4 regions of the Streptomyces purpurascens genome follow, and region 4 is predicted to be linked to each of the others. Evidence: riboswitches for the same ligand, from Rfam matches in the RefSeq annotation. Region 4 holds a riboswitch; each other region holds the start of a gene.

Region 1 (7,204 bases), 2.4 Mb from region 4:
GTCAGGAAGGCGGCGTCCTCACCGGTCGCGTGCGCGAGGTGGCCGCTGCGGAACAGCACTCCCTGCCGCACCCGCCGTCCGTCCACGGTCGGCAGTCCGCCCACATCGCGAAAGTTGCGCACTGCGGCCAGCTCGGGTTCGGTCGAGGGGACCTGCTGTGTCACGGGGGCTCCTCCCAATCGGCGCCGCCGGCGCGGCTCGTCGACGGGCACCACCCGACGATACGACATGCCTGCCTGGGGCAATGAGTTGTCCACAGGCGTTGCCGGGAGCCCCCGAAGCCCTTGATGATGTTCGTGCCTGGTCGCACCTGGTCGGGCTTGTTCGAATCTGTGAGGCTTTGATGCTGGAGATCTCCGAAGACGGTCGTACATGGGTGCTCTCGGGGCCGGCCAGCAGTTACGCCGTCCATGTCACCGACCGGGACGAACTGCTGCACCTGCACTGGGGTGCCCGGATCGGCCTCGCCGACGCCGAGGCCCTGGCCGTCCGGCCGCTGCCCGACTACTGGGCCTTCGAGTCCCCGCTCGACGGGCGCGAGGAGTACCCGGTCGAGGGCGGCCCCCGCTTCGCCAGGCCCGCCCTGTCCGTGCGCACCGCCGAGCGGCGCGGCACCGAGTGGACCTACGAGGGCCATGACACCGAGGACGGCGAGCTGCGGCTCCGCTTCCGCGACGGAGACCTGGCCGTCACGCTGCACTACCGGATGCGCTCCTCGGCCGATGTCGTCGAGCGCTGGGTGACCCTGGAGAACCACGGACCGGCCGTCGAGGTGCTGCGCGCCGACTCCGCCACCTGGACCCTGCCCGACCGCGACACCTGGCGGCTGTCCCAGCTGCACGGCCGCTGGGGCGCAGAGTCCCGGCTGGCGCGCTCCGCCCTCACCTACGGCGAGAAGGTCATCGGCAGCCGCCGCGGCCACACCTCCCACCAGCATCTGCCGTGGGTCGCGCTCGACACCGACGCGACCGAGGAGCGCGGGGAGGTCTACGGCTGCGCCCTGGGCTGGTCCGGGTCCTGGCGGATCGCGGTCGCCCAACTCCCGGACGCGCGCGTGCAGATCACCGGCGGGGCCGGGTACGACGACTCGGGCCTGCTGATGCTCGGCACGGGCGAGTCGTACACGACCCCCGTCTTCGCCGGGCTCTGGAGCGACGGCGGCTTCGGCGGGGCGAGCCGCGCCTGGCACGCCTACCAGCGGACCCACATCGTCCCGGACGCGGACCGGGACCGGCCGGTGCTGTTCAACTCCTGGGAGGCCACCGAGTTCGACATCTCGGAGGAGCAGCAGCGGGCGCTCGCCGAGCGGGCCGCCGGGATGGGCGTGGAGCTGTTCGTGGTCGACGACGGCTGGTTCGGGTCCCGGACCAGCGACCGGGCCGGGCTCGGTGACTGGACGCCCAATCCCGACCGCTTCCCGGGCGGGCTGAAGCCGCTCGCCGACCATGTGCGCGGTCTCGGCATGCGGTTCGGGATCTGGGTCGAGCCGGAGATGGTCAACGCGGACAGCGACCTGTACCGCGCGCACCCCGACTGGGTGCAGTACCAACCAGGACGAAAGCGGACGGAATTCCGCAATCAGCTCGTGCTGAACCTCGCCCGCGAGGACGTCCAGGAGTACCTGTGGGAGCAGCTCGACGGGCTGCTCTCCAGCGCGCCGATCGACTACGTCAAGTGGGACTTCAACCGCTGCTTCACCGACGCCGGCTGGCCGGACGACCCCTACCCGCAGCGGCTCTGGGTCGACCACGTCCGCGCTCTGTACGCCCTGCTGGACCGGCTGCGGGCGGCCCACCCCGGGGTGGCCTTCGAGTCCTGCTCGGGCGGCGGCGGCCGGATCGACCTCGGGGTGCTGGGCCGCACGGACCAGGTGTGGACCTCCGACAACACCGACCCGCTCGACCGGCTCGCCATCCAGCACGGCTTCAGCCAGATCCATCCGGCCCGGGTCATGGCCGCCTGGGTCACCGACAGCCCGAACGCCATGCTCAACCAGCGGGCCAGCTCCCTGCGGTTCCGGTTCGTCAGTGCCATGGCCGGGGTGCTCGGGGTGGGCGGCGACCTCACGCGGTGGACGGCGGAGGAGCTCGCCGAGGCGCGGGAGTGGGTGGGGCTCTACAAGGAGATCCGGCCCGTGGTGCAGCGCGGCGACCTGTACCGGCTGCGGCCCCCGGAGGGCGGCCTGAGCGCGGTGCAGTACGTCCTCGGTGACGAGACCGTCGTCCTCGCCTGGCTCCAGGCGCAGCGCTACGGCGAGCCCGTTCCGGCGCTCCGGCTGCGGGACCTCGACCCGACAGCAGCGTACGAATGCCTCGAAACGGGCGAAGTTCACCGAGGGGCCGTACTGGCACATCACGGGCTGCGAGTCGGTCTGCGCGGGGACCTGGATGCCGCGGTCGTCCGCCTTAAGCGCAAGTAGCCGTTCTGTCCGAATAGGGCGAATAAGGCACTTAAGGTGTTTCGGCATAACGTGCCCCGATCGTAAAGGAGATGAGGTCGGGGTGCGTGACCATCGTCATATTCGTGACGATGTGTTGTCGTCATGTTCACGTAATTCTTGCGTTATTCAGGGGCATTGAGGAAAAACAGAGATCGGAAATCCACGCTCGGTGACGGGAAATGTGCCGACGCGTCAAGAAAAACGCCCTCACAGGCAACCGCAAGCTTGTCCCATTGCGTCTCGGTCGCTTACGTTCCACACCAATCCGGACGGACGCCTAATCCTGCCGCCGCCCGGAGCCCGCACACACTGACCCGTGTATGGCAGGAGCGGGGGACCCACAGGTACGACGCCTGTTCCGGTTCCCGGAACGGCTTGGGGTTCAGCCGCACTTCGGCGCGGCCGGGCATCTCCAGCCCGCACCCGACAGCTCACCTCGCAGGCGCCGGAGAGGAATTCGCCATGCCCGCGAAGGGTAAGCATCGCCGCCCGAAGTCCCAGCGGTTCACCCGCTCCATCGCCGTCGCCGGAACCGGCGGGGCCGCCCTCGCCCTTCCGCTCATGGGGGCCGCCGGCGCCCACGCCGCGACCCCGCAGTCGGCTCCGGAAAAGGCCGTCCAGTCCGCTCCGGCCGCCGAGAAGAAGGCCGCCGAAAAGGCCACGGGCGCCCACACGTACACCGTGAAGGCCGGCGACTATCTCGCGAAGATCGCCGACGACCAGAACGTCAGCGGCGGCTGGAAGAAGCTCTACGCCGACAACCGTGACGCGGTCGGTGCCGATCCGTCGCTGATCCACCCGGGCCTGAAGCTCTCGGTCGGCAAGAAGGCGGCGGGCGAGCCCAAGACGCAGTCGTCCGCGCCCAAGGCGGCCGAGAAGCCGAAGGCGTCGGCTGAGAAGTCGTCCGCCTCCGAGTCCTCCTCGAAGGCCGGCACCGCCGCGAAGCCGGCCGCCGCAAAGCCGGCCGCCGAGGCCTCCGGCTTCAGCCTCCCGGTGGACGGCGCCGCCGTCGGCACCCCGTACCACATGTCCGGCAGCATGTGGTCCAGCGGCTACCACACCGGTGTCGACTTCGTCGTCCCGACCGGCACCTCGCTCAAGGCCGTCGGCGCGGGCACGGTCGTCTCCGCCGGCTGGGGCGGCGCGTACGGCAACCAGGTCGTCATTCAGCTCGAGGACGGCAAGTACGCGCAGTACGCCCACCTCTCCTCGCTCTCCGTCTCGGCCGGCCAGACCGTGACCGCCGGGCAGCAGATCGGTCTGTCCGGTGCGACCGGCAACGTGACCGGACCGCACCTGCACTTCGAGATCCGCACCACGCCGGACTACGGCTCGGACGTGGACCCGGTCGCCTACCTGCGCTCGCACGGCGTCTCCGTGGGCTGACCGATCGCACGACCACCTGCCTGACACGCGGCCGAAGGCCGGACCCCGATCCCCGGGTCCGGCCTTCGGTGTGTGCGCGGCCGCCGATCGGCTCAAGGGATCGACAGGATGCGGCAGTTGGGACACAGTGATCCCGTCGTGAGTGCAAGCGCTTTCTGAAGGAGCTGTGTCCCGTGCCGACCACCCGGAGAACGTTCGGAGCCATGACGGCCGGAGCCGCCCTGGCCGCCCTCGCCCCGGCGGCGACCGCGAGCGCCGCGCCCCGTCACCGCCGCCTGATCGCCCACGACGACTTCTGCCACGGTCTCGCCCAGTGGGTGACCGAACTCCAGGGCGGCGGCACGGTCACCGCCTCGCGCGGTGTCCTGGACATCGACGTGCCGAGCGGAGCGACCGTCTGGTTCCGACGGCGCCTCGAAGGGCCGTACGTCCTCGAGTACACGGCCACGCCCGTCTCCGAGGGCGGGGTCAACGACCGGGTCTCGGACCTCAACAACTTCTGGAACGCGACCGACGTCCGCTCCCCGGACGACCTCTTCGCGACGCCGCGTGGCGGGGCGCTGGAGGAGTACGACCACCTGACGACGTACTACGCCGGGTACGGCGCCAACTACAACACCACGACCCGGTTGCGGCGTTACGTCGGCCAGGCCGGTGTGCGTCCCCTGATCTACGACTACACCGAGCCGCTGCTGGTCCCGGGCGAGCCGAACCGGGTCCGGATCGTCTCCGACGGGTCGACGGTGCGCTGGTGGAACAACGGGCGGCTCGTCTTCGACTACACCGACCCACAGCCGTACACCAGCGGGCACTTCGCCTTCCGGACCGTGTGGAGCCACTTCCGGATCACGGGCTTCCGGGTCTGGCGACTGACCCCGCAACATCCCTGAGGGGCGGCCTATTCCGGAGTTGGCGAACACTTTAGGAGTGGCTTATCTCACCGCCCGTCAACCCCTTCCTACGGTCGCGTAGGTCACATTCGAGGGTGAATCATGAGCGGCTGTGGCAGACGATTCGAAGAGTGACAGCAGAGCAGTGATCGGGTCGTACGTGGCGGTGGGGGACAGCTTCACCGAGGGCGTCGGTGATCCCGGCCCCGACGGGGCGTTCGTCGGCTGGGCCGACCGCTTCGCCGTGCTGCTCGCCGACCGCAGGCCCGAAGGCGACTTCCGGTACACCAATCTCGCCGTACGCGGGAAGCTCCTCGACCAGATCGTGGCGAACCAGCTTCCGAGGGCCGTCGACATGGCCCCGGACCTCGTCTCCTTCTGTGCCGGGGGCAACGACATCATCCGGCCCGGCACCGACCCGGACGAGGTGGCCGAGCGGTTCGAACGGGCCATCGCCCAGCTGACCGCGGTGGCCGGCACGGTGATGGTGACGACCGGGTTCGACACCCGTGGCGTACCCGTGCTCAAGCATCTGCGCGGCAAGATCGCCACGTACAACGGGCATGTCCGGGCCATCGCCGACCGGTACGGCTGCCCGGTGCTCGACCTGTGGTCCCTGCGCAGTGTCCAGGACCGTCGGGCCTGGGACGCCGACCGGCTGCACCTGTCGCCCGACGGGCACACACGCGTGGCGCTCCGCGCGGGGCAGGTGCTCGGCCTCGAGGTGCCGGCCGATCCCGAGCAGGAGTGGCCTCCGCAGCCGCCCCGCGGCACCCTCGACGTCCGGCGGGACAATGTCCACTGGGCGCGGGAGTTCCTGGTGCCGTGGATCGGGCGCCGGTTGCGCGGGGAGTCTTCGGGGGACCATGTGACGGCCAAGGGGGCGCTGTCGCCGGAGGACATCAGGATGCGGATCGGGTCGGTGGCGTGAGGGTGCGTGTGGCGCCTTTCGCCGGGTGGTGGGTCGGGGCCGTGTCGGGGGGTGTCCGTCCTCGGAACGGCGCGATGGGGTTGGACGCCGACTGACTGGCGTTGACGCGCCAACCAGCTGCGGGCGGACACCCCCCGACACGTCCCCTTGCGTAGTCCCCCCCCGCCGCTGCGGGCATGCGTGCCGCTGGGGGCGGCACGGGTGGGCGCGGCGGCACCCCGCTACGCCGGGCTGCGGACCCACCCGGCCCCAGCTCCGACGCTGGGCTGCTTATGGCAAGGCCGCTGATTCCAGACCCAGTTCGCGAGACAGGGCCTCCTCCACCCACTCCTGTGCCCGCGCCCGCGGCACCGCGCCCTCGTAGGACGTCAGCTGGACGGCGAGCCCGTCGAGCAGGGCGGTGAGGCGCAGGGCCGTGCCGTGCGGGTCGGGGCAGTGGAACTCGCCGGCGGCCACGCCCTCCGCGATGACCTCGGCGATGGCCGCCTTCCACTGCCGGTCGAGGTCCTGGGCGACCTCCCGCAGCGCGGGCTCGCGCAGTGCCGCCGCCCAGCCCTCGATCCACAGGCGCCAGCCCTTGGCCTGGCCCGTCGGGGCGTACCACCGTACGGCCGACCGCAGCCGGCGCAGCGCCGACGTACGGCGGCCCAGCAGCTTGCGCAGATGCGCGAGGTCGCCCTCCGCCGCATGCCGGAACGCGGCGGCCACGAGCTGTTCCTTCGTCGAGAAGTGATAGAGGACCAGCGCGTTGCTCACACCGAGCACCGAGGCGATGTCGGCGATTCGGACCGCCGTCACGCCCCGGGCCTCGATCTGCTCGACGGTGGCCCGCAGCAGATCACCGCGCCGTTCCGCCACGCTCAACCGGACTCTCGTCACGCCGTCACCCTACACACGCGCGTGCACCCTCTTGACGTGTGGATTCGGCCGGTCCGGGAGGGGTCGCGCGGCTCGTTCGCCGTCCGTCACCGGTACCAGCCGAAGCACTCCGCGATCACCGGCAGCCGGTCCGCCGCGATCGCGTGCGCGGCTGCTCGCGGCGTCGTGCCGTCGGCCTGTGCGCGGGCCAGCATCCGCTCCACCAGGGCTCGCATCGAGGCGCGGGTGTGGGCGAACGCTTCCTCCGCGTCGGCGCCGATGTCCCCGAAGAGCGTCCACCACCACCAGGCGTTCGTCCCGGAGTTGACCACCACGTCCGGCAGCACGGTCACCCCGCGCGCGGCCAGCAGCAGTTCCGCCTCCGGTCGTACGGGCATGTTGGCCGCCTCGACGACCCAGCGGGCGGTGATCCGCTCCTGGTTCCCGGAGTCGATCGCGTACGAGACGGCCGCGGGTACCAGGACATCCGTGTCGGCCGACAGCCACGCGTCGCCGGGCAGGTCGCGGTCGCCGGGCCGCAGCACGGAGCGGTCCACGGTGCCGTGGGCGTCCCGCGCGGCGAGCAGCGCCTCGACGTCCAGGCCCGCCGGGTTGGCGATCGTGCCCTTGAGGTCGGCGACGGCCACGACCGTGAGTCCCGCGCGCGTGAGGAAGCGGGCGGTCGCCCCGCCCATGGTG
Region 2 (7,204 bases), 190 kb from region 4:
CGGTGGGCCACGGCTCGACGGCTGGTGTGACCCGCGGCCCGGGGTCGGCCCGGTCAGACCACCCGCGTCGCCCCCGCGTAAGGCATCTCGTCGAGCGGGGCGACCCGTACCGGGGCCGCTGAGTTCGGGGCGTGGATCATTTGCCCGTTGCCCACGTAGATGCCGACGTGGCTGATGCCGGCGTAGTAGAAGACCAGGTCACCGGGGAGGAGTTCGGAGCGGGAGACGCGGCGGCCGGCGGCGATCTGGGAGTACGTCGTGCGGGGCAGCGAGACGCCCGCGGAGCGGTACGCGGCCTGGACGAGGCCCGAGCAGTCGAAGGCGTTCGGGCCGGTCGCGCCCCAGACGTAGGGGCTGCCGAGCTTCTGGTAGGCGTAGGAGACGGCTGCGGCCGCGCGGGCGTTGGGCGCCTGCGAGCCGGCGGACCCGGGGGCCGCCAGGGTGTCCCGGAGGCCCGTCGAGGAGCGTGAGGCGCGGTTCGTGCCCGGCCCTTCGCCTAGGGAGGCACGTTCCTGCGCGGTGAGCCGGGACAGCAGCTGCCGTGCGGAGCCCAGCTTTCCGGTGATCGTCTTCTTGTGCCGCTTCAGCTCCGTCTGCCGCGACTTCAGGGACGTCAGCTCGATGTGGGCGGCCCCGCGCAGCTGCTCGATCTCCCGGAGCTGCTTGCGGACTCCCGCGACGGCGGACTTCTGCCGGTTGCCGGCCCGCTCCACGAACTCTGCGTTCTCGAGGTACCGGTCGGGATCGTCGGACAGGGCTAGCCGGAGGGCGGGGTCGATGCCGCCGTCCCGGTACTGCGCGGCGGCGACCGAGCCCAGGGCGTCGCGGGCCGAGTTGAGCCGTTCCTCCTTGCGGGCCGCCTGGTCCTGGAGCTTCTTGATCCGCTCTCCGGCGGCGTCGGCCTTCTCCTTCGCGCCGTTGTACTTCTCGGTGGCGACCTCCGCCTCCTGGTACAGCTTGTCCACCTCGGCCTTGACCTGGCCGGGGGTGAGCTGCGGTTCGGCGTGCCCGGTTCCGTCGAAGCCCGTCGCGGTCGCCGCGCCGGCGAGCGCGATCGTGGCGGCCGTACGGGCCGTGTTGCCGCTCGCGGTGCGCTGTCGGGGCTTGCGGTGCGCTGCCACCTTGGGAGCCACGTCCTTTCGTGCGACCGCCCGGGTGCGTGCGACGGCCGCCGTGGGGAGCGGACGGGCGGCCTGCGCGTCCGGCGACGGCCCGCACAGGGGAAGCGGGCCGCCGCCGACCTTCTGGCGGTGGTGCCCGACTGCCGCCCCTGGCCCGGGCGGCGGTGGGGAGCCGGTCACCTGGGGGAGGACGCTAAACCTCGCCATGGCGGGCCCGTGGCCGGTGCGCGGAACTGTTCCGAGAGGACCGACGGTGACCGTATGCGACCGCGATCCCGCCGTGACGCCGTCGCCTTAACTCAGCGTGATGACCGATGCGTCGAATCATGGGCGAGTGACGGTGATCGGGTGCTATGGGGCGCATTTATGCATCGGTGGGCCGGTGTCGGGCGGATCGGACCCCCTGATTAGGCTCCGGCCTCATGGACGTACTCATCCACCTCTTCGTCGGCCTCCACATCATCGGCATCGCCTCGCTCCTGGGCGGCTTTCTCACCCAGATGAAGGCGATAGGCGAGGGCACCGCCCGCTACACCCCGGCGATGCTGCACGGCGCGCTGACGATGCTGGTCACCGGTGTGATCCTGGTCGGCCTCAACCAGGCCGACGACCAGTCCGTGAACAACATCAAGATCGGCGTGAAGCTGGCCCTCCTGATCGTGATCCTCGGCCTGGTCTACGTGAAACGGGACGACGAGAAGGTGGACAAGGGCCTGTTCGGCCTGGTCGGGCTGCTGACCACGGCGAACATCTTCATCGCCGTGCTCTGGACCTGACCGGGCGCCCGGGGAGCAGCCCGGAACGGGCCGAGGCCGCCGTCCAGGCGGCGGCCACGAGCCACGCCGCGACCGCGATCCACAACAGCGCCTCCCCGAACCCGTCGAGCCAGGAGACGTCGAGGGCGACGGCGACGGCCAGGGCCGCCGTCCCCGTCTTGGCCCAGGTGAACACGGTCGCCCAGCGGCGGACGTCATGGCGGGGCCGGGGCCACAGGAACTCGGCGGCGAGCAGGACGGCGTAGCAGACCAGTGCGAGCACGAGCAGCACGACGGTGACGGTGCGCAGGACGTCCCGGTCGTCCTCGTTCCACAGGTACAGGCGCGCGCTGTCGGCGCTGAGCAGCCGCGCCCCGGCGAGCGCCGAGAGGGCGAGCGCCCCGCCCGCGAGCCAGTGATCGCCGGTCCCCCCGGCCACCTGCCGCACATCGAAACGGACCAGGGCGAGGACGTACAGCACCAGCCCCAGCCAGAACAGCACCAGAGCCGCGTGCGCGAACCAGGCCTCCGACTCGGCCGCGGCCAGCGTGGCGCCGAGCACGGCGAGCCCCTGCGTGGCCATGCAGCGCGCGAACACCGTCCCGGGCTTGCGCCGCTCCCCGCCCTGCGGGACGAGGACGAGCGGCACCGGCCAGAGCAGTACGGCGAGCACCAGCAGCGTCACGGCCAGAGCCTGGGAGCCGGCCGCCGAGAAGGCGGTCCCCAGGACGGCCGTCGCCGCCACGGTGGTGAGGGCGGCCGTCGTCACGCTCTCGAGGACGCCCGGCCTGCGCGCATACGCCCGCCACCTGGTCCCGGCCCGCAGCAGCCGCCGGGTGAAGTCCGCGGCGAACATCAGCCAGGCCGCGCAGGCCAGGCCGAGGGTGATGTGCGAGAGGACCTCGTACCCCGACAGATCCAGACCGACCGACAGGGTGCCGGTCGCCAGCACGGCGGCACTGGCCGCCGGAGCACGCTGCGCCCACCAGGTGACAGAAGGGGAGGTGCCGGGCATACGGCCGATGCTAGGAGGCCCCGCGCGCGTTACCGGCCAGGGCACGCGCGCGGGGCCCCAAAAACGTGCGAGACCGGTCAGGCCGGCCGCACCACGCTGTGGATCGACGACTCGCCGTCGTAGTAGATCGACTCCTCGCGCACGTACGTGCCGGGCTTCGGAGCGTGGATCATCATGCCGTTGCCGATGTAGATGCCGACGTGGGTGACATCGTCGTAGAAGAAGACCAGGTCACCGGGCCGGGCGTCGGCCAGGGGGACCGTGGTGCCGGCGTTGACCTGGTCGTACGTCGTCCGCGGCAGGGTCACCCCGGCGGCCTTCCAGGCGGCCTGGGTGATGCCGGAGCAGTCGTAGGAGCCGGGGCCGGTGGCGCCCCAGACGTACGGCTTGCCGATCTGGGCGCGGGCGAAGGCGAGCGCCTTGTCGGCCTTGGTGGCGTACGAGGAGTCGGGCGCGGTGGACGACGAGGACGACCCCGCGGACGAGGACGAACCCGCCGAGGAGGAGCCGCTGCCCTGCTGCTGGGCGGCCTCCTGCTCCCGCTCCTTCTGCTGTTCGGCCTGCTGCCGGGCCAGCTCGGCGGCCTTGCGGGCGGCCTCCTGCTGCTTCTCCTTCTCGATCGCCGCGAGCCGCGCCTTCTCCTCGGCGGTCAGCTTCGACAGCAGTTCGCGCGCGTCGGCGAGCTTCCTCTGGACGGTCGCCTTGGCCGTCTTCAGGTCACCCTGTGACTCGGTGAGCGTCTCGAGGCTCTCGGCGGCCTCCTGACGCTTCTCCATCGTCTCTGACTGCTGGGTGATGTAGTCGTCGACCGCCACCTTCTGACGGCCGGTCATCCGGTCCATCAGCTGGGTCTGGTCGAAGTAGTCCTGCGGGGTGTCCGCGAGCAGGAACGTGGCGGTGTCCGGGGCGGAGGCGCCGGTGCGGTACTGGGCGGCGGCGAAGGTGCCCAGCTCCTCCCGCGCCTCGTTCAGCTTCTGGGTGCGCTGGGCGACGTCGTCGAGGAGGGTGTCGACGCGCTTGCGCTGCTTGGCGGTCTTCTCCTTGGCCCCGTTGTACTTCTCGGTCGCGGACCCCGCCTGGCGGTAGAGGTCGTCGACCTTTTTCTCGACTTCCTCGAGGCTGGGCTTGTCGTCGGCCTCGGGGGCGGCGTTGGCCGACTGGGACAGCAGGGCCACGGAGGTGAGGGCCGCCGTTGCGAGGGCGGGGGTCCGTATGCCTGCCACGCGCGAACCCGTAGGACGCGACTTGCGGTGCGACGCCAAGGGAGGCGACTCCTTCCATGCTCCGCCTACCGGGTTAGCTGTCGGGTTCGGGCGGATGCTTCGGAAGGGTTGCCCTACGGCCTTCTCCGGAAAGGGAGTCGGGCCGATTCACCCCGGGGTCTCGGTGGGTCCCCGGCTCTGGCTGCCGCTGCGGCACGCCGGACTCGGCGGAGGCCACGCGGCCCGGCGACGTTCGCCGGTGGGGGTCGTGTGGCCTCCTCGCACGGTAGCCAACTCGTGTGGCCCTTGTGAAGGTTGAAGGGTGATATGCCCGATACATTTCCGTGACCTTGCTCATGAACGTCGCCGAGAGTGATCAATCGAGGGGGGTTGGTCACCATTCGCACGTAATTGTGAAGGCCATAGCGGCCTGTGATCGCGTGGACCTGGAGGGTGACAGGGGGGTCCTTTCGGCGATGTTCTCAGGGCGGCGGCGGGCTGTCAGTGGGGCGCCCTAGACTCGGAGAGCGATGAGCAGCCTCTTTGACGACAGCTTCCTGGCGGACCTCCAGGCCCAGCGGGGCCCCGCGGACGAGCCCCCGCCGCCGCCCGAGGACGATCACGGATCGGAGCACGTTCCGGACGATCTGTTCGGCGGGAAGTTCGACGTGCCGCCGGACCGCGACGCCTACTACCGGGACGGCGCCGCGCGCCCGCCGGTGGACGCCGCCGCGCTCCTGGAGGGGCTGAACGACAACCAGCGCGCCGCCGTCGTGCACTCCGGCTCCCCGCTGCTCATCGTGGCCGGCGCCGGCTCCGGCAAGACCCGCGTGCTCACGCACCGCATCGCCCACCTCCTCGCCGAGCGGGACGTCCACCCGGGCCAGATCCTCGCCATCACCTTCACCAACAAGGCCGCCGGCGAGATGAAGGAGCGCGTCGAGCAGCTCGTCGGCCCGCGCGCGAACGCCATGTGGGTGATGACGTTCCACAGTGCCTGCGTGCGCATCCTGCGCCGGGAGAGCAAGAGGCTCGGCTTCACGTCGAGCTTCTCGATCTACGACGCCGCCGACTCCAAGCGCCTGATGGCCCTGGTCTGCCGCGACCTGGACCTCGACCCCAAGCGCTTCCCGCCGAAGTCCTTCAGCGCCAAGATCAGCAACCTGAAGAACGAGCTGATCGACGAGGAGGACTTCGCCGCCCAGGCCGCCGACGGCTTCGAGAAGACCCTCGCCCAGGCCTACGCGATGTACCAGTCGCGGCTGCGCGAGGCGAACGCCCTCGACTTCGACGACCTGATCATGACGACGGTCAATCTGCTGCGCGCCTTCCCGGACGTCGCCGAGCACTACCACCGCCGCTTCCGCCATGTGCTGGTGGACGAGTACCAGGACACCAACCACGCCCAGTACGCCCTCGTCCGGGAGCTCGTGGGCACCTCCGAGCACCCCGTCGACGTACCGCCCAGCGCGGACGACCTGCCGCCCGCCGAGCTGTGCGTGGTGGGTGACGCCGACCAGTCGATCTACGCCTTCCGCGGCGCGACGATCCGCAACATCCTCCAGTTCGAGGAGGACTACCCGAACGCGACGACGATCCTGCTGGAGCAGAACTACCGCTCCACGCAGACGATCCTGAGCGCGGCCAACGCGGTCATCGAGCGCAACGAGTCCCGCCGCCCCAAGAACCTGTGGACCAACGCGGGCACGGGCGCGCAGATCACCGGCTATGTCGCCGACACCGAGCACGACGAGGCCCAGTTCGTCGCCGACGAGATAGACCGTCTCACCGACGCGGGCGAGGCGAAGGCGGGCGACGTCGCCGTCTTCTACCGCACCAACGCCCAGTCCCGTGTCTTCGAAGAGATCTTCATCCGCGTCGGCCTGCCCTACAAGGTCGTCGGCGGTGTCCGCTTCTACGAGCGCAAGGAGGTCCGGGACGTCCTGGCCTACCTGCGCGTGCTGGCCAACCCGGAGGACTCGGTGCCGCTGCGCCGGATCCTCAACGTGCCCAAGCGGGGTATCGGCGACCGCGCCGAGGCGATGATCGACGCCCTCTCCCAGCGGGAGAAGATCAGCTTCCCGCAGGCGCTGAAGCGCGTAGACGAGGCGTACGGCATGGCCGCGCGCTCCACCAACGCCGTCAAGCGGTTCAACACGCTGATGGAGGACCTCCGTACGGTCGTCGAGTCCGGCGCCGGCCCCGCCACCGTGCTGGAGGCGATCCTGGAGCGCACCGGATACCTCGCCGAACTGCAGGCCTCCACCGACCCGCAGGACGAGACCCGGATCGAGAACCTCCAGGAACTCGCCGCCGTCGCCATGGAGTTCGAGCAGGAGCGCGGCGAGGACGAGCGGGGCACCCTGGCCGACTTCCTCGAGCAGGTCGCGCTGGTCGCCGACTCCGACCAGATCCCCGACGAGGAGGACGGCGACGGCGTCATCACCCTGATGACCCTGCACACCGCCAAGGGACTGGAGTTCCCGGTCGTCTTCCTGACCGGCATGGAGGACGGCGTCTTCCCGCACATGCGCGCCCTCGGCCAGACCAAGGAACTGGAGGAGGAGCGGCGCCTGGCGTACGTGGGCATCACGCGCGCACGGGAACGGCTGTATCTGACGCGCTCCACCCTGCGCAGCGCCTGGGGCCAGCCGTCGTACAACCCGCCCTCCCGGTTCCTGGAGGAGATCCCGCCGACCCACTTGGAGTGGAAGCGGACCGGTGCGACCGCGCCCGCGTCCTCCGGGCCGGTCTCCGCCGTGGCGGCCTCGCTGTCGTCGTCCCGTTCGCGTTCGTCGGCTTCGGGAGCCTCAGGTTTCGCCACCCGCCGTACCTCCGAGAAGCCGGTCGTGGCACTGGCTGTCGGGGACCGGGTCACGCACGACCAGTTCGGGCTCGGGACCGTCGTGGGGGTCAAGGGCACCGGCGGGAACGCCGAGGCGACGATCGACTTCGGGGACACCAAGCCGAAGCGGCTGCTGCTGCGGTACGCACCGGTGGAGAAGCTGTAGCCCGGTGCGGCGGCAGTCCCGTGAGGCAGTAGTCCTGTGAGGTGAGCCTCCGCCGGCCGGACCGGCGGGGGCCGCCGGGACGTTACGTCGGGTCGACGCC
Region 3 (7,204 bases), 4.2 Mb from region 4:
ACATCCAGCTCTACATCAACTCCCCCGGCGGCGCGTTCCACGCGATGACGGCCCTCTACGACACGATGCGCTACGTCACCTGCGACGTGGAGACGGTCTGCCTGGGCCAGGCCGGGGCGGCCGCCACGGTGCTGCTGGCGGCGGGCACGCCGGGCAAGCGATCCATGCTGCCGGACGCGCGCCTGGTGATCCATCAGCCCGCCCTGCCCGAGCCGGTCCAGGGACAGGCCAGCGATCTGGCGATCCAGGCCGACGAGCTGATGCGGATCCGGACCCGTATGGAGGAGATGCTCGCGCGGCACACCGGCCGCACCCGGGAGCAGGTGAGCGAGGACATCGAGCGGGACAAGATCCTCACCGCCCAGGAGGCGGTGGAGTACGGCCTGGTGGACCGGATCGTCCCCAACCGCAAGGCCACCATGGCCGCGCCGACCGGAAGGTGAGCCGCCGGTGCTGCCGCCCGAACTGCCTCCGCTGCCCGCCCTGACCCGAGCGGAGGCGGAGTTGATCGACCGTTACCTGGAGGTCGTGGACCTGCTCGGCCGGATCAACCCGGCGCTGCACGGCGACACCTACCGCGGACTGCGCGCCGCCCAGGCCCTGGTCGGCAAGGCGACCGCGCTGCGCGACGCGCTGGCCCTGATGCACCAGCGGGGCGAGACGGAACTGCACGCCGACACACTGGCCCGGGCCCTGCGGGTGCTGGACGGCGAGCGCCGGACCGCCCGTGTCACCCTGCCCCCGGAGTCCGTCGGTTGACACGGAGCCGGCGGATCCAGCGGCCCGGACGCTCGCTCCGTCGACGCGGCGTCCGGGCCTGAGTCGAAACGGGCCAAACGACGTACCGCTGTTCGGAGTAGACGGGGCACCAATTTTTGGACCGTCACGGTTGCGCGACGCGCACGACGGAGGGGCGGAATGGGACATTCCATCGCTGGTCGGGCGGTGCGCGGCACGGTGGACACCGACTCGAACACAGACGTGTCCACCCGAACGGGTGAGTGGTGAGTAACAACACAAATCCCCGGTTCCGTTGGGATTTCATGACAACCATCAGTCAAGATCCCTGACTGACGACAAGCCCCCGCCACAGCGGCGGGGCGATCCGGGCGGACGCCGAGTCCTGCCGCCGCCTGGATGACCGGTCGACAGGAGTGGATCGGCAGGAGTGGAGGACCCAAGCACGACGGGTCGCCGGGACGGTCACGCCATGACCGGTCCCGAGCAGCCCTTGGGGTGAAGCCGCGTCAGCGGCCGGGCAACTTCGCCAGCCCGAATCCGACAGGTCATCCTTCACAGGCGGCTGACGAAGGGTTGCGCATGACTGCGCTCAATCGTGTCCCGTCGCTCATGGTCCGGGCCGGTACGGCCTCGGCCCTCACCATCGCCGCCGTGGGCGGCTCGATCGTGGCCCCCGGCTTCTCCTCCGAGGCAGCGGCAGCCACGCCGGCGACCAAGGCACTCCAGATAGCGGCCTCGAAGAAGGGATCGCCCTACAAGTACGGCGCCACCGGCCCGCACCGCTTCGACTGCTCGGGCCTCACGCTGTACTCGTTCAAGAAGGCCGGCAAGAAGCTGCCGCGCACGGCCGCCCAGCAGTACAACAAGACCCGCCACATCTCCGCCCAGAACCGCAAGGCGGGAGACCTGGTGTTCTTCCACTCGGGCCGGAACGTGTACCACGTCGGTATCTACGCGGGTAAGAACAAGCTCTGGCACTCCCCGAAGAGCGGGGACGTGGTGCGGCTGCAGAAGATCTGGACCAAGAGCGTCTGGTACGGGCGCGTGAAGTGACCCACCCGGCGTGCGGCGACGCCTGAGACGCGCCGCCGCACGCCGGGAGCGTGACACGGGCTCAAGTGGTTACTCGTCGCGTCATGGCCGAGCACAGTCCCTGCACCGCACGCGGCGAGACGCCACTGCAGCGCGCCGACCGCAACTTCGTCGAGCTGCTCCAGGAACTGCGGGTCACCCAGACGGGCGTACAGATCCTGTTCGCCTTCCTGCTGTCGCTCGCCTTCACCTCGCGCTTCTCGTCCCTCGACACGGCCCAGCGCGTCACCTACGTCAGCACGCTGCTGCTGGCGGTCCTGGCCGCGGCGCTGTTCACCGCGCCGGCCGCGCTGCACCGCTCGCTCTTCCAGCAGGGCGCGAAGCCCCGCATCGTGCAGGTCTCCTCACGACTGGCCACGACCGGCCTGATCGTGCTGGTGTTCGCTTTCAGCGGGTCCGTGCTGCTGGTGGTGGACGTGACGACCGGCCGGGCCGGCGGGATCGCCGCGGGGGCGGCGACCTTCCTGGTCTGCGTCGGCCTGTGGGGCCTGCTCCCCCGGCTGGTGCGGCGGGCGGGGCTGCGGCAGGCGACGAACGGCGGCTGCGGGGAACCGGAGCCCGCTGTCGAGAAGGCGGCGCGCCCTGGCGCCGTCAGGATCCCCGCACCGCGTCGGGGAGGAGCGTCGCGCCGAGAGGCGTCGCTGCGGCGGCGGTGACAGGCTTTGGGGAGAGGGCGGCGCGGACGTCGGTCACGCCGGTGGGGGTGCGCGCGCTCGGGGCCGGCGTGCCGCGGTGAGGCTTACGGCTCCTGCTGTCCCGCCGCCGTCATGGGCTGGGCCGGGACGGTCCACGGAAGTTCGACGGAGATGGTCTTGCCGCCCTCACGGGTGGGGCGGATCCTGAGCCTGCCGCCGCATTCGGCGGTCAGCCAGCGGATGATGACCAGTCCGCGGCCGTTGTCCTGCTGGACGGCGGCGGGGAGCCGTCTGGGGAGCCGTGGGTGGCTGTCCGTGACACCGACGCGCAGCCGTTCGTCGCGGTCGAGCACGACGTCCACCGTGAACGTGGGTGACTGCCCGAAGGTGTGCTGGACGGCGTTGGTGGCGAGCTCGGAGATGATCAGCCGGACGGTGTCGGACACTTCCGTGTCCGCCGGCAGGCCCCACTCCGCCAGCGTGTCCACCACGTAGGCACGCGCTGCGGAGACCGAGGCGGGATCGCTCGGCAGAGTGACGGATGTTTCCAAATGGTCTGCCATGGCGACGTCGTCCCTTTCCCACGGGACCGCAGTCCGACACGGAGCGGATGGTTCGAGTACGGTCCCGGACTGGTGCTTCGCCGCCAGAGTGCCACCAGAACACCCGCGAAGGGCGGCGATCCACCAAGATATGCATATATCTGTCGCCCAAAGCGGTGAACTCTACGACGCGAGACCGTATTGGGGTGGCTCGGAAGGAGTAAGGAGAAGCCCATGCAGCACGGTCCCGCGGTGCGCCGCCGGAAACTGGGCGCCGAACTGCGCGCGCTGCGCACCTCGGCGGGTCTCACCAGCGGTGAGGCGGCCCAGCTGGTGGGCTGGCACCAGTCCAAGGTCAGCCGGATCGAGACGGGCACGAGCGGGGTGAAACCGGCCGATGTGCGGTTACTTCTCGACGCCTACGGTGTGGAAGACTCCCAACTTCGCGAGCTGCTCCTGGTGTTGGCGGAGTCCGACGACGGGGGCGGCCGGCACCACTGGTGGCACGCCTACCGCGGGGTGCTGCCGCCGACCTACCGGGACTTCATCAGCCTGGAGTCCCAGGCCACCGCGATGCGCACGCTGGAGACCACCGTCGTCCCGGGGCTGCTCCAGACGCCCGAGTACGCGCGTGCGGTGACGAAGGCCGCGGTGGAGGGGCTGTCGGAGGACCGGCTCGACACGCTGGTCGAGGTGCGACTGGCCCGCCAGGACGTGCTGCGCGCGGATCCGCCGCTGGAACTGAGCGCCGTCCTGGACGAGGCCGTGCTGCGGCGGGAGGTGGGCGGGCCCGGGGTCATGGCCCGGCAGCTGGAGCGGCTGGTCGAGGCGGCGCGCCTGCCCCAAGTGCGGCTCCAGGTACTGCCGTTCGCCGCCGGGGCACACATCGGCGTCACCGGCCCTTTCGTTGTCTTCTCATTTTCGAGCACTTCTGATCTGAACGTTGTTGTTCTCGACCACTTGACGAGTAGCCTCTACCTCGAGCGGAAAGAAGACCTCCAGGCCTACACGGAGGCCTTCAACGCCCTTCAGATCCACGCCCTTTCGCCCGAGGACTCGTTGGATTACATCGCCGGGACAGCCGCCGGCGCGTAAGGAGGCACCTATGCGTGCACTGCCTCGTCATGTCCCCTCAAGCATCGAACTGCACGGTGTGCGGTGGTTGCGCAGCAGCTACAGCACCGGCGCGAACAACTGCGTCGAGACCGCGTGTCCGGACACCCCGCCCTGGGCCGGACTGCTCGCCGTGCGCGACTCCAAGGACCCGGCCGGGCCCGCGCTGCTCTTCTCACCGGGGAGCTGGGCGGAGTTCACGGCCGCGGTCGACCGCATCTGACCGTTTCTGATCAGCCCGCCATCGTTCAGTCCGCCATCGTTCAGTCCGTCATCGTGTGACGCACGGCCGTGTCACGCCGACTCATGGCCGCGTCTCCCCGATCAGCCGTACAGCGCGTTCGATCTGTTCCCCGGTCAGGTCCGCGCGGGCGGTCAGCCTGAGTCGTGAGATGCCGTCGGGCACGGAAGGAGGACGGAAGCAGCCCACGGCCAGGCCCGCCGCGCGGCATTCGGCCGCCCAGCGCACGGCGTCCTCGGGAGAGGGCGCACGCACCGAGACCACCGCGGCGTCCGGACGTACCGCTTCCAGACCCGCGGCGGTCAGGCGTGCGTGCAGTTCGCTCGCCACCGCGCGGGCCCGTGCCGCCCGCTCCGGTTCGCGGCGCAGCAGCCGCAGGGCCGACAGGGCCGCCCCCGCCGCCGCGGGGGCGAGTCCCGTGTCGAAGATGAACGTCCGTGCCGCGTTGACCAGGTGGTCGATCACCCGGGCGGGGCCGAGGACGGCTCCGCCCTGGCTGCCGAGCGACTTGGACAGCGTGACCGTGACGCCGACGTCGTCGGCGCCCGCCAGCCCCGCCGCGTGCGGGGCGCCGCGGCCGCCGTCGCCGAGGACGCCCAGGCCGTGGGCGTCGTCGACCACCAGCCCGGCACCGTGCTCCCGGCAGGCCGCGGCGAGGGCCGCGAGCGGGGCCGCGTCGCCGTCGACCGAGAAGACCGTGTCGGAGACCGTGATCGCCGCGCCCTCGTGTGTCGAGAGGGCCTTGCGCACGGCGTCCGGCTCGGCGTGCGCCACCACCTGGGTCGTGCCACGGGCCAGCCGGCAGCCGTCGATGAGCGAGGCGTGGTTGCCCGCGTCGGAGACGATCAGAGAGCCGTGCGGGGCCAGCGCGGTGACCGCCGCGAGGTTGGCCGCGTAGCCGGAGGAGAAGACGAGGGCCGCCTCGACACCGCAGAATTCGGCCAGTTCCCGTTCCAGTTCCGCGTGCAGCTCGGTGCTGCCGGTGACGAGCCGGGAGCCGGTGGAGCCGCCGCCCCAGACCCGCGCGGCACGGGCCGCGCCCTCGGTGACCTCGGGGTGCCGGGACAGCCCCAGGTAGTCGTTGCTCGCCAGATCGAGGAGCGGCGAAGCTGCCGGACGGGGGCGCAGAGTCCGTACGAGTCCGGCGCGGCGGCGCACCCGCGCCTGCTCGTCGATCCAGCCGAACGCCATGGGTGGTCCTCCGGGAAATTTGTAGGCAGTGCACAGACACTAGCGGGACCACCAGCAGGTCAGTATGTGGCAATACCCACACCTCGAAGCGACTCTGTTGTACGAACTCTCCTTGGCCCGGAGCGGGTCCGTAGGACAGGATCGGCTCTCATGGACCTGCTGAACACGCTGGTGGACAAGGGGCTTCGGCGCGAGCTGCCGACCCGTGAAGAGGCACTTGCCGTCCTCGCGACGTCCGACGACGACCTGCTCGATGTGGTGGCCGCGGCCGGGAAGGTGCGCCGGCACTGGTTCGGCCGACGGGTGAAACTCAACTATCTCGTCAACCTGAAGTCCGGCCTGTGTCCCGAGGACTGCTCCTACTGTTCGCAGCGGCTCGGCTCCCAGGCCGGCATCCTGAAGTACACCTGGCTCAAACCCGACCAGGCCTCCGACGCGGCGGCTGCCGGTGTGGCCGGGGGCGCCAAGCGCGTGTGCCTGGTGGCCAGCGGGCGCGGTCCGACCGACCGGGACGTGGACCGGGTCTCCGACACGATCAAGGCCATCAAGGACAACAACGAGGGCGTCGAGGTGTGCGCCTGCCTCGGCCTGCTCTCCGACGGGCAGGCCGAGCGGCTGCGCGAGGCGGGTGCCGACGCCTACAACCACAACCTCAACACGTCCGAGGCGACGTACGGGGAGATCACGACCACGCACACCTACGCCGACCGCGTGGACACGGTCGAGAAGGCCCACGCGGCAGGCCTCTCCGCCTGCTCCGGGCTGATCGCCGGCATGGGCGAGTCGGACGAGGACCTGGTGGACGTCGTCTACTCGCTGCGCGAGCTGGACCCGGACTCGGTTCCGGTCAACTTCCTGATCCCGGTCGAAGGCACCCCGCTGGCCAAGGAGTGGAACCTCACCCCGCAGCGCTGCCTCAGGATCCTGGCGATGGTGCGCTTCGTGTGCCCGGACGTCGAGGTGCGCATCGCGGGCGGCCGGGAGGTCCATCTGCGCTCGATGCAGCCGGTCGCCCTGCACCTGGCCAACTCGATCTTCCTCGGCGACTACCTGACCACCGAGGGCCAGGCGGGCAAGGCCGACCTCGAGATGATCGCGGACGCCGGGTTCGAGGTGGAGGGCACCGACCAGGTGACGCTGCCCGAGCACCGGTCCGGCGGCTGCCACGACGGCGGCGGGGTCTGCGGCTCCGAGGGTGGCGGAGGCTGCGGTTCCGACGCCGCCCCGGAGGCCGCCGAGCCCCGTACGGCCGCCGATGCCCGTACCGACCTGGTCGCCGTCCGCCGCCGGGGCGCCGGAACGGACCTCGCGCCCAATGCCTGAGCGGACGGTGCCCGAGCTGACGGTGCCCGAGCTGCTGGAGCTCGACCGGCGGCATGTGTGGCATCCGTACGGCCCGATGCCCGGACGGCAGGAACCGCTCGTCGTGGAGTCGGCGAGCGGGGTGCGGCTGCGCCTCGCCGACGGCTCGGGAGAGCTGGTCGACGGCATGTCGTCCTGGTGGTCGGCGATCCACGGCTACAACCACCCGGTGCTCAACGAGGCGGCGCGCGGGCAACTGGAGCGCATGAGCCATGTGATGTTCGGCGGGCTCACCCACGAGCCCGCCGTACGACTGGCGAAGCTCCTTGTCGACATGTCACCCGACG
Region 4 (7,204 bases):
TCGGCTCACTGGCGACGGTGACGATGTCGGGGCCCGGCACGGTCGAGCTCCAGCCGTGCGGTGTCACCAAGGCGACGGGCCTGGCGCTGGCCGCCGAGCATCTGGGGCTGCGGCCGGCGGACACCATCGCCTTCGGTGACATGCCCAACGACATCCCGATGTTCGACTGGGCCGCCCACGGCGTCGCGATGGCGAACGCCCATCCCGAACTCAAGGCCGTGGCCGACGAGATCACCCTGTCGAACGAGGACGACGGCATCGCCGTCGTCCTCGAGCGACTGCTGGGCGGGACGGCTCAGTACGGGCCGTTGACGTTGTCGATCGAGCCGTAGCGGTCGGCCGCGTAGTTGCAGGCCGCCGTGATGTTGGCGACCGGGTCGTACGGGTCCCACGACGTGCCGTCCACGTGGTAGGCCTGGAAGGTCGGGTCGATGGTCTGGAGCAGGCCCTTGGACGGGGTGCCCGCGACGGCGTTCGAGTCCCAGTTGTTGATCGCCTGGGGGTTGCCGGACGACTCGCGCATGACGTTGCGGTAGATGCCGTCGTACGACCCCGGAATGCCCTTCTGCGCCATGATGTCCAGCGCCTCGCGGATCCACCCGTCGAGGTTGTTGGCGTAGGTCTTCGCGGAGGCCTGGGTGGCCTTGGCGACGCCACCGGGCTTCGCGGCCGGCTTGGCGGGGGCGGACGACGTGGTCGCCTTCTTCGCGGCGGCCGCCTTGGTCGTCGACACCTTCAGCTTCAGGCCCGGGTGGATCAGCTTCGGGTCGTCGCCGATGGCGGAGCGGTTGTCCTTGTACAGCTTCTTCCAGCCGCCCGAGACGTCGTACTTGTCCGCGATGCGGTAGAGGGTGTCGCCCTTGGTCACGGTGTACGTGAGCGACTTGGGCTGGGCCGCCCGGTGCACGGACTGTGCGACGACGGGTGCGCTCTGCGGCGCCTCGGCGGCGCTCGCGTAGGTGGCTCCGAGGAGCGGGAGGGTGAGTGCCGCTCCGCCGGTGCCGGCGATGGCGACACCTCGGGTGAGCGGGTTGGTTCTGGGGCGACGGTGCTTGCCTCGTCCGGCCATGGCGAAATTCCTCTCCGGCGCCTGCGAGGTGAGCTGTCGGGTTCGGGCCGGGAGGTGCCCGGCCGCGTACGGCGGTGTACTGCCGTGCGCGGCTTCACCCCGAGCCGTGCCGCTGTGCGGACCGGCGACTTACCTGGGTCCCCCGCTCCTGCCCTGCGTGAGTGAGTCGGTTCGTGTGGGGGTCCGGGCGGTGGCAGGATTCGGCGTCCGCCGGACAGGCCGGGAACGTATGCGAGAGCACATGTCGGGAACAAGCACCGGAGTCACATATCGCGTGGTTGACCTTGGTCGGGGGTGTTTGGTCCGCTTGATCCTTTGCGAGAGCCAAGGCTCAACTGGCGTTCGGCTGAAGGGGGTACGGGTCGATGCCGGGGTGGGGCGGCAAAGGGGTTAACGTGATTCAACTCACTGATCACAAGCCTGTGGGGCAATTCCCGCCAATGGGAATTTGCTCAATCATCATGGCAAATCGTGTATATCTCACTACCTCCTGGTAAGTCGATAAATGTCTGTTCTTATGAGTTGATCGAAAACATAACGGTCGTGATCAGATACCACCCGGCCTGTAACCATGGGCGCTGGCGGTGATCGAAACGTGACCGGATACGCTGACTCGAGTGATGGCAGCGACCTATCGACAATCCGCGTAATCACCGGCAGACACAGCAGACAGGAGACCCCTCGTGACCGACGTCGGGCCGTTCGGGCTGAGCGTGCGGGACCAGGCTCTGGAAGCCGATGTCCAGGCCGGGTTGGCGGCTGTCGAGGAAGGCTTGTTCGAGGCCACCAAGAGCGAGGTGCCCTTCATCACGGAGGCCGCCCAGCACCTGGTGCGGGCCGGCGGCAAGCGGTTCCGTCCGCTGCTCGTGATGCTCTCCGCCCAGTTCGGTGACCCGTACGCGCCCGGGATCGTGCCGTCGGCCGTCGTCGTGGAGCTGACCCACCTGGCCACGCTGTACCACGACGACGTGATGGACGAGGCGACGGTGCGCCGCGGGGTGGCGAGCGCGAACACCCGCTGGGGCAACTCCGTCGCGGTCCTCACCGGCGACTTCCTCTTCGCCCGTGCCTCGCACACCCTGGCCGACCTCGGTCCGGAGGCGGTGCGGGTGCAGGCCGAGGCGTTCGAACGGCTGGTGACCGGACAGATCCTGGAGACGGCCGGACCGCAGGACGGCCGCGACCCCGTCGAGCACTACCTGGACGTGCTGGGCGGCAAGACCGGTTCGCTGGTGGCCGTGTCGTGCCGGTTCGGCGCGATGATGTCCGGTGCCGACGAGACGACCGTGGACGTGCTGACCCAGTACGGCGAGCGGCTCGGCGTCGCCTTCCAGCTCGCCGACGACGTCCTGGACATCGCCTCCGACTCGCACGAGTCCGGCAAGACGCCGGGCACCGATCTGCGCGAGGGCATCCCCACGATGCCGGTGCTGCGGCTGCGCGAGCGGGCGGCCCGGCTCGGGCTCGCGGACGACATCGCCCTGTGCGAGCTGCTGGACTCCGACCTCACCGACGACGAACGGCACGCCGAGGCCCTGCGCCTGCTGCGGGTCCACCCGGCGCTGGAACAGGCCCGGAAGGACACCGTCCGCTACGCCCAGGACGCCCGCTCGGCGCTGGCCCCCCTGCCCGAGTGCGCCGCGAAGACGGCACTCGTGGAGCTGTGCGACGCGGTGGTGCACCGGGCCGGCTAGCCCCGAAGCGGCCCGAAGCGGCCCCCCGTCCCCTACGGGTCGGGGGAGGAGCCGCGCCTCCGTGTCATACCCCAGCAGTACGTGGAGTTGAGTCCGGGGTCTGACGTATTTCCCTGGCCGATTTGGTCAGATGGACACCACGGAAAACACCACTCCTCACCTGTTCGGGTGAGAATGGCGGCTCAGGGACGAGTGCGTGGACGACACGGACAGCCGCCGCCGACCACGGAGGTAGGGCACACATGGCACCGTACGCATCCGACGACAGCACGACCGCCGGGGAGGTCGACGAGCCACGTTCCGGACGGCGCAAGGCCGCACGGTACGTCGTACCGGTCACGGTGATGGGGGTGGCGGCCGCGACGATCGGGCTGGTCCCCGCGCTCGCCGACTCCGGTGACCCCGACCTTCCGAAGATCACCGCACAGCAGCTCATCGAGAAGATCGCGAAGTCGGACGTCCAGCAGCTGTCCGGCACCGTGAAGATCAGCACGGACCTCGGGCTGCCGGACCTCGGCGGGCTGGAGAGCAGCCTGATGTCCGGTGCCGCGAGCCCGGACGGGGGCGGCTCCTCCGCCGACCCGACGGCCAAGCTCACCGAACTGGCCTCCGGCACGCACACCCTGCGCGTCGCGGCCGACGGCCCGGACAAGCAGAAGCTGTCGCTGCTGGAGAACGCCGCCGAGTACAGCATCGTCCACAACGGCAAGGACGTCTGGGCCTACGACAGCAAGTCGAACGAGGTCCACCACGGCACGGCCTCCGAGAGCGGCAAGGACCAGCGGCCGCCGGCCACGCCGAAGGACTTCGCCGAGGAGGCCCTCAAGGCCGCCGACGACACGACCTCCGTGACCGTGGACGGCACCGCCCAGGTCGCCGGCCGGGACGCCTACAAGCTGCTCATCAAGCCGAAGCAGTCCGGCTCGACGGTCGGTGCGATCACCGTCGCCGTGGACGCGAAGACGGGCACGCCGCTGAAGTTCACGCTGACCCCGGCGAGCGGTGGCTCCGCCGTGGTCGACGCGGGCTTCACCCAGGTCGACTTCGCCAAGCCGGCCGCGTCGACCTTCGACTTCACCCCGCCGAAGGGTGCGAAGGTCACCGAGGAGAAGGCCTCGGAGCCGAAGGCGCCCGGCAAGGCCGAAGCGCGCGAGCACGCCCCGAAGTCCCTCCCGAAGTCCGAGGAGGACCTCGGCAAGGGCCTCGACGGCATGAAGACCATCGGCGAGGGCTGGAACTCCATAGCCACCTTCGACACCGGCGGCGAGGGCGTGCCCTCCGGCGAGGCCGGCGGTGACCTCGGCGGCTTCGTGAACTCGCTCGGCGACAAGGTCACCGGCAAGTTCGGCTCGGGCACGGTCTTCTCGACCCGCCTGGTCAACGCCCTGATCACGGACGACGGCAAGGTCTATGTCGGCCTGGTCACCAAGGACGCGCTCGTGAAGGCGGCCGACGCCGGCAACTAAGTCCCGAACGGCTACAGGACGTCGCGAGAACCACAGGGCGTCGAGAGAACCACGGGACGTCGAGAGAACGAGGAAGCCGATGGGCGAACCGTCCGCCACGGAGCCCGAGCGTGTGCCGGAGCCGAGCGGCGCGGATGCCGCGGCCGGGGAACCGGTCATCGCCACCCGCGCGCTCACCAAGCGCTACCGCGGCGGACAGCTCGCCGTCGACGGTCTCGACCTGACCGTCCCGGCGGGCAGCGTCTTCGGCTTCCTCGGGCCCAACGGCTCCGGCAAGACCACCACCATCCGCATGCTGATGGGCCTCATCGAGGCCACCTCCGGCACGGCGCGGGTCCTCGGGCAGCCCATGCCCCGGGCCACCCGCGCCGTGCTGCCGCACGTCGGCGCCCTCATCGAGGGCCCGGCCCTCTACGGCTTCCTCTCCGGCCGCGACAATCTCATCCGGTACGACTCGGCCGACCCGGCCGCCGATCCGCGCACCCGGCGGGCCCGGGTCGCCGCCGCCCTGGACCGGGTGGGCCTGACGGCCGCCGGGGGAAAGAAGGCCAAGGCGTATTCCCTGGGCATGAAACAGCGCCTGGGCCTCGCGGCCGCGCTGCTCCAGCCCCGCCGGCTGCTGGTGCTCGACGAGCCGACCAACGGCCTCGACCCGCAGGGCATGCGCGAAATCCGCACCCTGATACGGGAGCTGGCCTCGGACGGCACGACCGTCTTCCTCTCCTCCCATCTGCTCGACGAGATCGAGCAGGTCTGCACCCACGCGGCCGTGATGGCCCGGGGCCGTCTGATCACGCAGGGACCGGTGGCGGAGCTGTCCGCAGGGGCGCGCGGCCGGCTGGTGGTGACCACGCCGGACCCGGCGGAGGCGGCCCGGGTGCTGAAGGAGCAGGGCGTCGGCGATGTCGTCGTCACCGACGACCGGGTGACCGGCGAACCCCCGGACCGCGACCTCGCCGAGGTGAACGCCGCGCTGGTGACGGCCGGGGTGCGGGTGCGGGGCTTCACGGTCGAACGGGCCTCGCTGGAGGACGCGTTCGTGGCGCTGACGGGGGAGGGGTTCGATGTCGCAGGCTGAGACCGCGGGGGCCGTACGCCCGGTGAGCCCGCTGTGGACCTTCGGGCTGCTGCGCAGCGAGCTCACCACGACCTTCCGGCGCTGGCGCACCCTCGCGCTGCTGGCCGTGCTGGCGGGCGTGCCCGTCCTGGTCGGCATCGCCGTCAAGGTGGAGACCAGTGACGGTTCGTCGCCCGGCGGTGGCGGCGGCGGAGGCCCGGCCTTCATCTCGCAGATCACCAACAACGGCCTGTTCCTGGTCTTCACCGCGCTGGCCGCCACCCTCCCGTTCTTCCTGCCGATGGCGATCGGGGTGATCGCGGGCGACGCGATCGCCGGCGAGTCGAACGCAGGCACGCTCCGCTACCTGCTCGTCGCACCGGCCGGCCGCAGCCGTCTGCTGCTCACCAAGTACGCGACCGTCGTCATCTTCTGCCTGGTGGCCACCCTGGTGGTCGCCGTCTCGGCGCTGACGGTCGGCGCGCTGCTGTTCCCGCTGGGCGACCTGACGACCATCTCCGGTACGCGGATCAGCTTCGCCGAGGGCCTGGGCAGAGCCCTGCTGATCGCCCTGGCCGTCGCCGCGTCACTGATCGGCGTCGCGGCGCTCGGCCTGTTCGTGTCGACCCTGACGGGCAGCGGCATCGCGGCGATGGCGACCACCGTCGGTCTGCTGATCACGGTCCAGATCCTCGACCAGATCCCGCAACTGCACGCCCTCCAGCCGTACTTCTTCTCGCACTACTGGCTGTCCTTCGCCGACCTCATGCGCGAGCCGGTCTACTGGGACGACCTGACGAAGAACCTCGGCCTCCAGGCCCTGTACGCGGCGGTGTTCGGCTCTGCGGCCTGGGCCCGGTTCACGACGAAGGACATCACGGCCTAGAGGTCCCTCGCCGTGAGGGGCCGGGGCTCACTTCTCGTAGAGGAACCGGGCGGGCGGTGCCTCCTGGGTGAAGAACGTCTTCGCCCGGGTCAGCGCCTCGGTGTCGTTCAGCACGTCACCGGGCTTGCTGCCGTTGCCGAGCAGCACCCCGCCGAAGCGCATCCCCATGTACGCGGCCGAGTTGTGGAGCGTCCCGATCAGCGGGTCGGCGACCACCTCTTCCCGGTGCGCGAGGGCGGTGACGCCCCACAGGGTGCGTCCGGCCAGGGTCGCCTTGAAGTCGAGGCCGGGCGTGCGCAGCCAGCCCGACCAGTAGTCCAGGTAGCGCTTGGTCTGTGCGGAGACCGAGTACCAGTACAGGGGCGTGACGATCACGATGTCCGTCGCCGCGAGCGTGGCGTCGAGCAGCAGGGCGAGGTTGCCCTCGGTCGGGCGGACATGGTCGCTGTCGTGGCGCAGGTCCTCGAAGTCGGGTACCGGGTGCTCGCTGAGGTCGAGCCACTGCTGTTCGGCGTCCGGGGGCAGTTGCTCGGCGGCCCGGCGGGCCAGCAGCTCGGAGTTGCCCTCGGCGCGGGCGCTGCCCAGGACGAAAAGGAAGCGGCGGGTCATGGTGTCCCCCAGAAGAAAGGCGTACGGCGATTACGCGCGCTTGCATCATATGCGTGCGCATTCAAATCCGCCAGGGGTGGCCGACCGGAGTGCCGTCAGCTCCCGATACGCGCCTCCGCCTCCCGCGCCACGGCCAGCAGCAGCGCCTCCCGCCCGTGCGGCGCCACGAGGTGCAGCCCGGCCGGGCAGCCGTCCTCACCGAAGCCCGCCGGGAGGCTCAGCGCCGGATGCCCGCTGAGGTTGAACGCCCAGGTGAGCGAGGTGGAGTAGCGATCCCCCGGCCCTTCGTGGCCGTGCGGCGCGGTGGGTGCCGTGGGCGTCAGCAGCAGCTCCGCGTCGTCGAACAGCCCGGCCAGCCGCCGGTCGTTCTCCGCCCGGACACGGTGGGCCTCGGCCAGGTCGGCACCGGGCGTGCGCAGGGCG

What was found. Region 4 has a riboswitch for cyclic di-AMP ahead of OHU35_RS25455 (LysM peptidoglycan-binding domain-containing protein). Riboswitches for the same ligand answer to the same signal wherever they lie in the genome.
Region 1: another riboswitch for cyclic di-AMP. It lies ahead of OHU35_RS36370 (LysM peptidoglycan-binding domain-containing M23 family metallopeptidase); the one in region 4 lies ahead of OHU35_RS25455 (LysM peptidoglycan-binding domain-containing protein).
Region 2: another riboswitch for cyclic di-AMP. It lies ahead of OHU35_RS26405 (C40 family peptidase); the one in region 4 lies ahead of OHU35_RS25455 (LysM peptidoglycan-binding domain-containing protein).
Region 3: another riboswitch for cyclic di-AMP. It lies ahead of OHU35_RS06270 (C40 family peptidase); the one in region 4 lies ahead of OHU35_RS25455 (LysM peptidoglycan-binding domain-containing protein).

The regions. Positions count from the first base shown of each region.
Region 1 covers NZ_CP108341.1:8,002,045-8,009,248, forward strand. Annotated here, with positions in the region: gene OHU35_RS36360 (tyrosine-protein phosphatase) at 1-164, opposite strand, end outside; gene OHU35_RS36365 (alpha-galactosidase) at 344-2,419, shown strand; cyclic di-AMP (ydaO/yuaA leader) riboswitch at 2,738-2,898, shown strand; gene OHU35_RS36370 (LysM peptidoglycan-binding domain-containing M23 family metallopeptidase) at 2,903-3,826, shown strand; gene OHU35_RS36375 (DUF6250 domain-containing protein) at 4,000-4,716, shown strand; gene OHU35_RS36380 (SGNH/GDSL hydrolase family protein) at 4,862-5,647, shown strand; gene OHU35_RS36385 (TetR/AcrR family transcriptional regulator) at 5,918-6,526, opposite strand; gene OHU35_RS36390 (Glu/Leu/Phe/Val dehydrogenase dimerization domain-containing protein) at 6,613-7,204, opposite strand, start outside.
Region 2 covers NZ_CP108341.1:5,757,280-5,764,483, forward strand. Annotated here, with positions in the region: gene OHU35_RS26385 (response regulator transcription factor) at 1-30, shown strand, start outside; gene OHU35_RS26390 (NlpC/P60 family protein) at 54-1,121, opposite strand; gene OHU35_RS26395 (hypothetical protein) at 1,544-1,897, shown strand; gene OHU35_RS26400 (hypothetical protein) at 1,875-2,891, opposite strand; gene OHU35_RS26405 (C40 family peptidase) at 2,969-4,153, opposite strand; cyclic di-AMP (ydaO/yuaA leader) riboswitch at 4,162-4,319, opposite strand; gene pcrA (DNA helicase PcrA) at 4,624-7,104, shown strand; gene OHU35_RS26415 (M23 family metallopeptidase) at 7,187-7,204, opposite strand, start outside.
Region 3 covers NZ_CP108341.1:1,380,065-1,387,268, forward strand. Annotated here, with positions in the region: gene OHU35_RS06260 (ATP-dependent Clp protease proteolytic subunit) at 1-443, shown strand, start outside; gene OHU35_RS06265 (hypothetical protein) at 451-759, shown strand; cyclic di-AMP (ydaO/yuaA leader) riboswitch at 1,105-1,317, shown strand; gene OHU35_RS06270 (C40 family peptidase) at 1,321-1,794, shown strand; gene OHU35_RS06275 (DUF6328 family protein) at 1,878-2,489, shown strand; gene OHU35_RS06280 (ATP-binding protein) at 2,573-3,031, opposite strand; gene OHU35_RS06285 (helix-turn-helix transcriptional regulator) at 3,245-4,105, shown strand; gene OHU35_RS06290 (DUF397 domain-containing protein) at 4,116-4,346, shown strand; gene OHU35_RS06295 (8-amino-7-oxononanoate synthase) at 4,428-5,555, opposite strand; gene bioB (biotin synthase BioB) at 5,706-6,878, shown strand; gene OHU35_RS06305 (adenosylmethionine--8-amino-7-oxononanoate transaminase) at 6,886-7,204, shown strand, end outside.
Region 4 covers NZ_CP108341.1:5,572,180-5,579,383, forward strand. Annotated here, with positions in the region: gene OHU35_RS25450 (HAD family hydrolase) at 1-332, shown strand, start outside; gene OHU35_RS25455 (LysM peptidoglycan-binding domain-containing protein) at 296-1,069, opposite strand; cyclic di-AMP (ydaO/yuaA leader) riboswitch at 1,075-1,251, opposite strand; gene OHU35_RS25460 (polyprenyl synthetase family protein) at 1,753-2,763, shown strand; gene OHU35_RS25465 (LolA family protein) at 3,006-4,229, shown strand; gene OHU35_RS25470 (ABC transporter ATP-binding protein) at 4,309-5,307, shown strand; gene OHU35_RS25475 (ABC transporter permease) at 5,294-6,172, shown strand; gene OHU35_RS25480 (flavodoxin family protein) at 6,200-6,781, opposite strand; gene OHU35_RS25485 (amidase) at 6,877-7,204, opposite strand, start outside.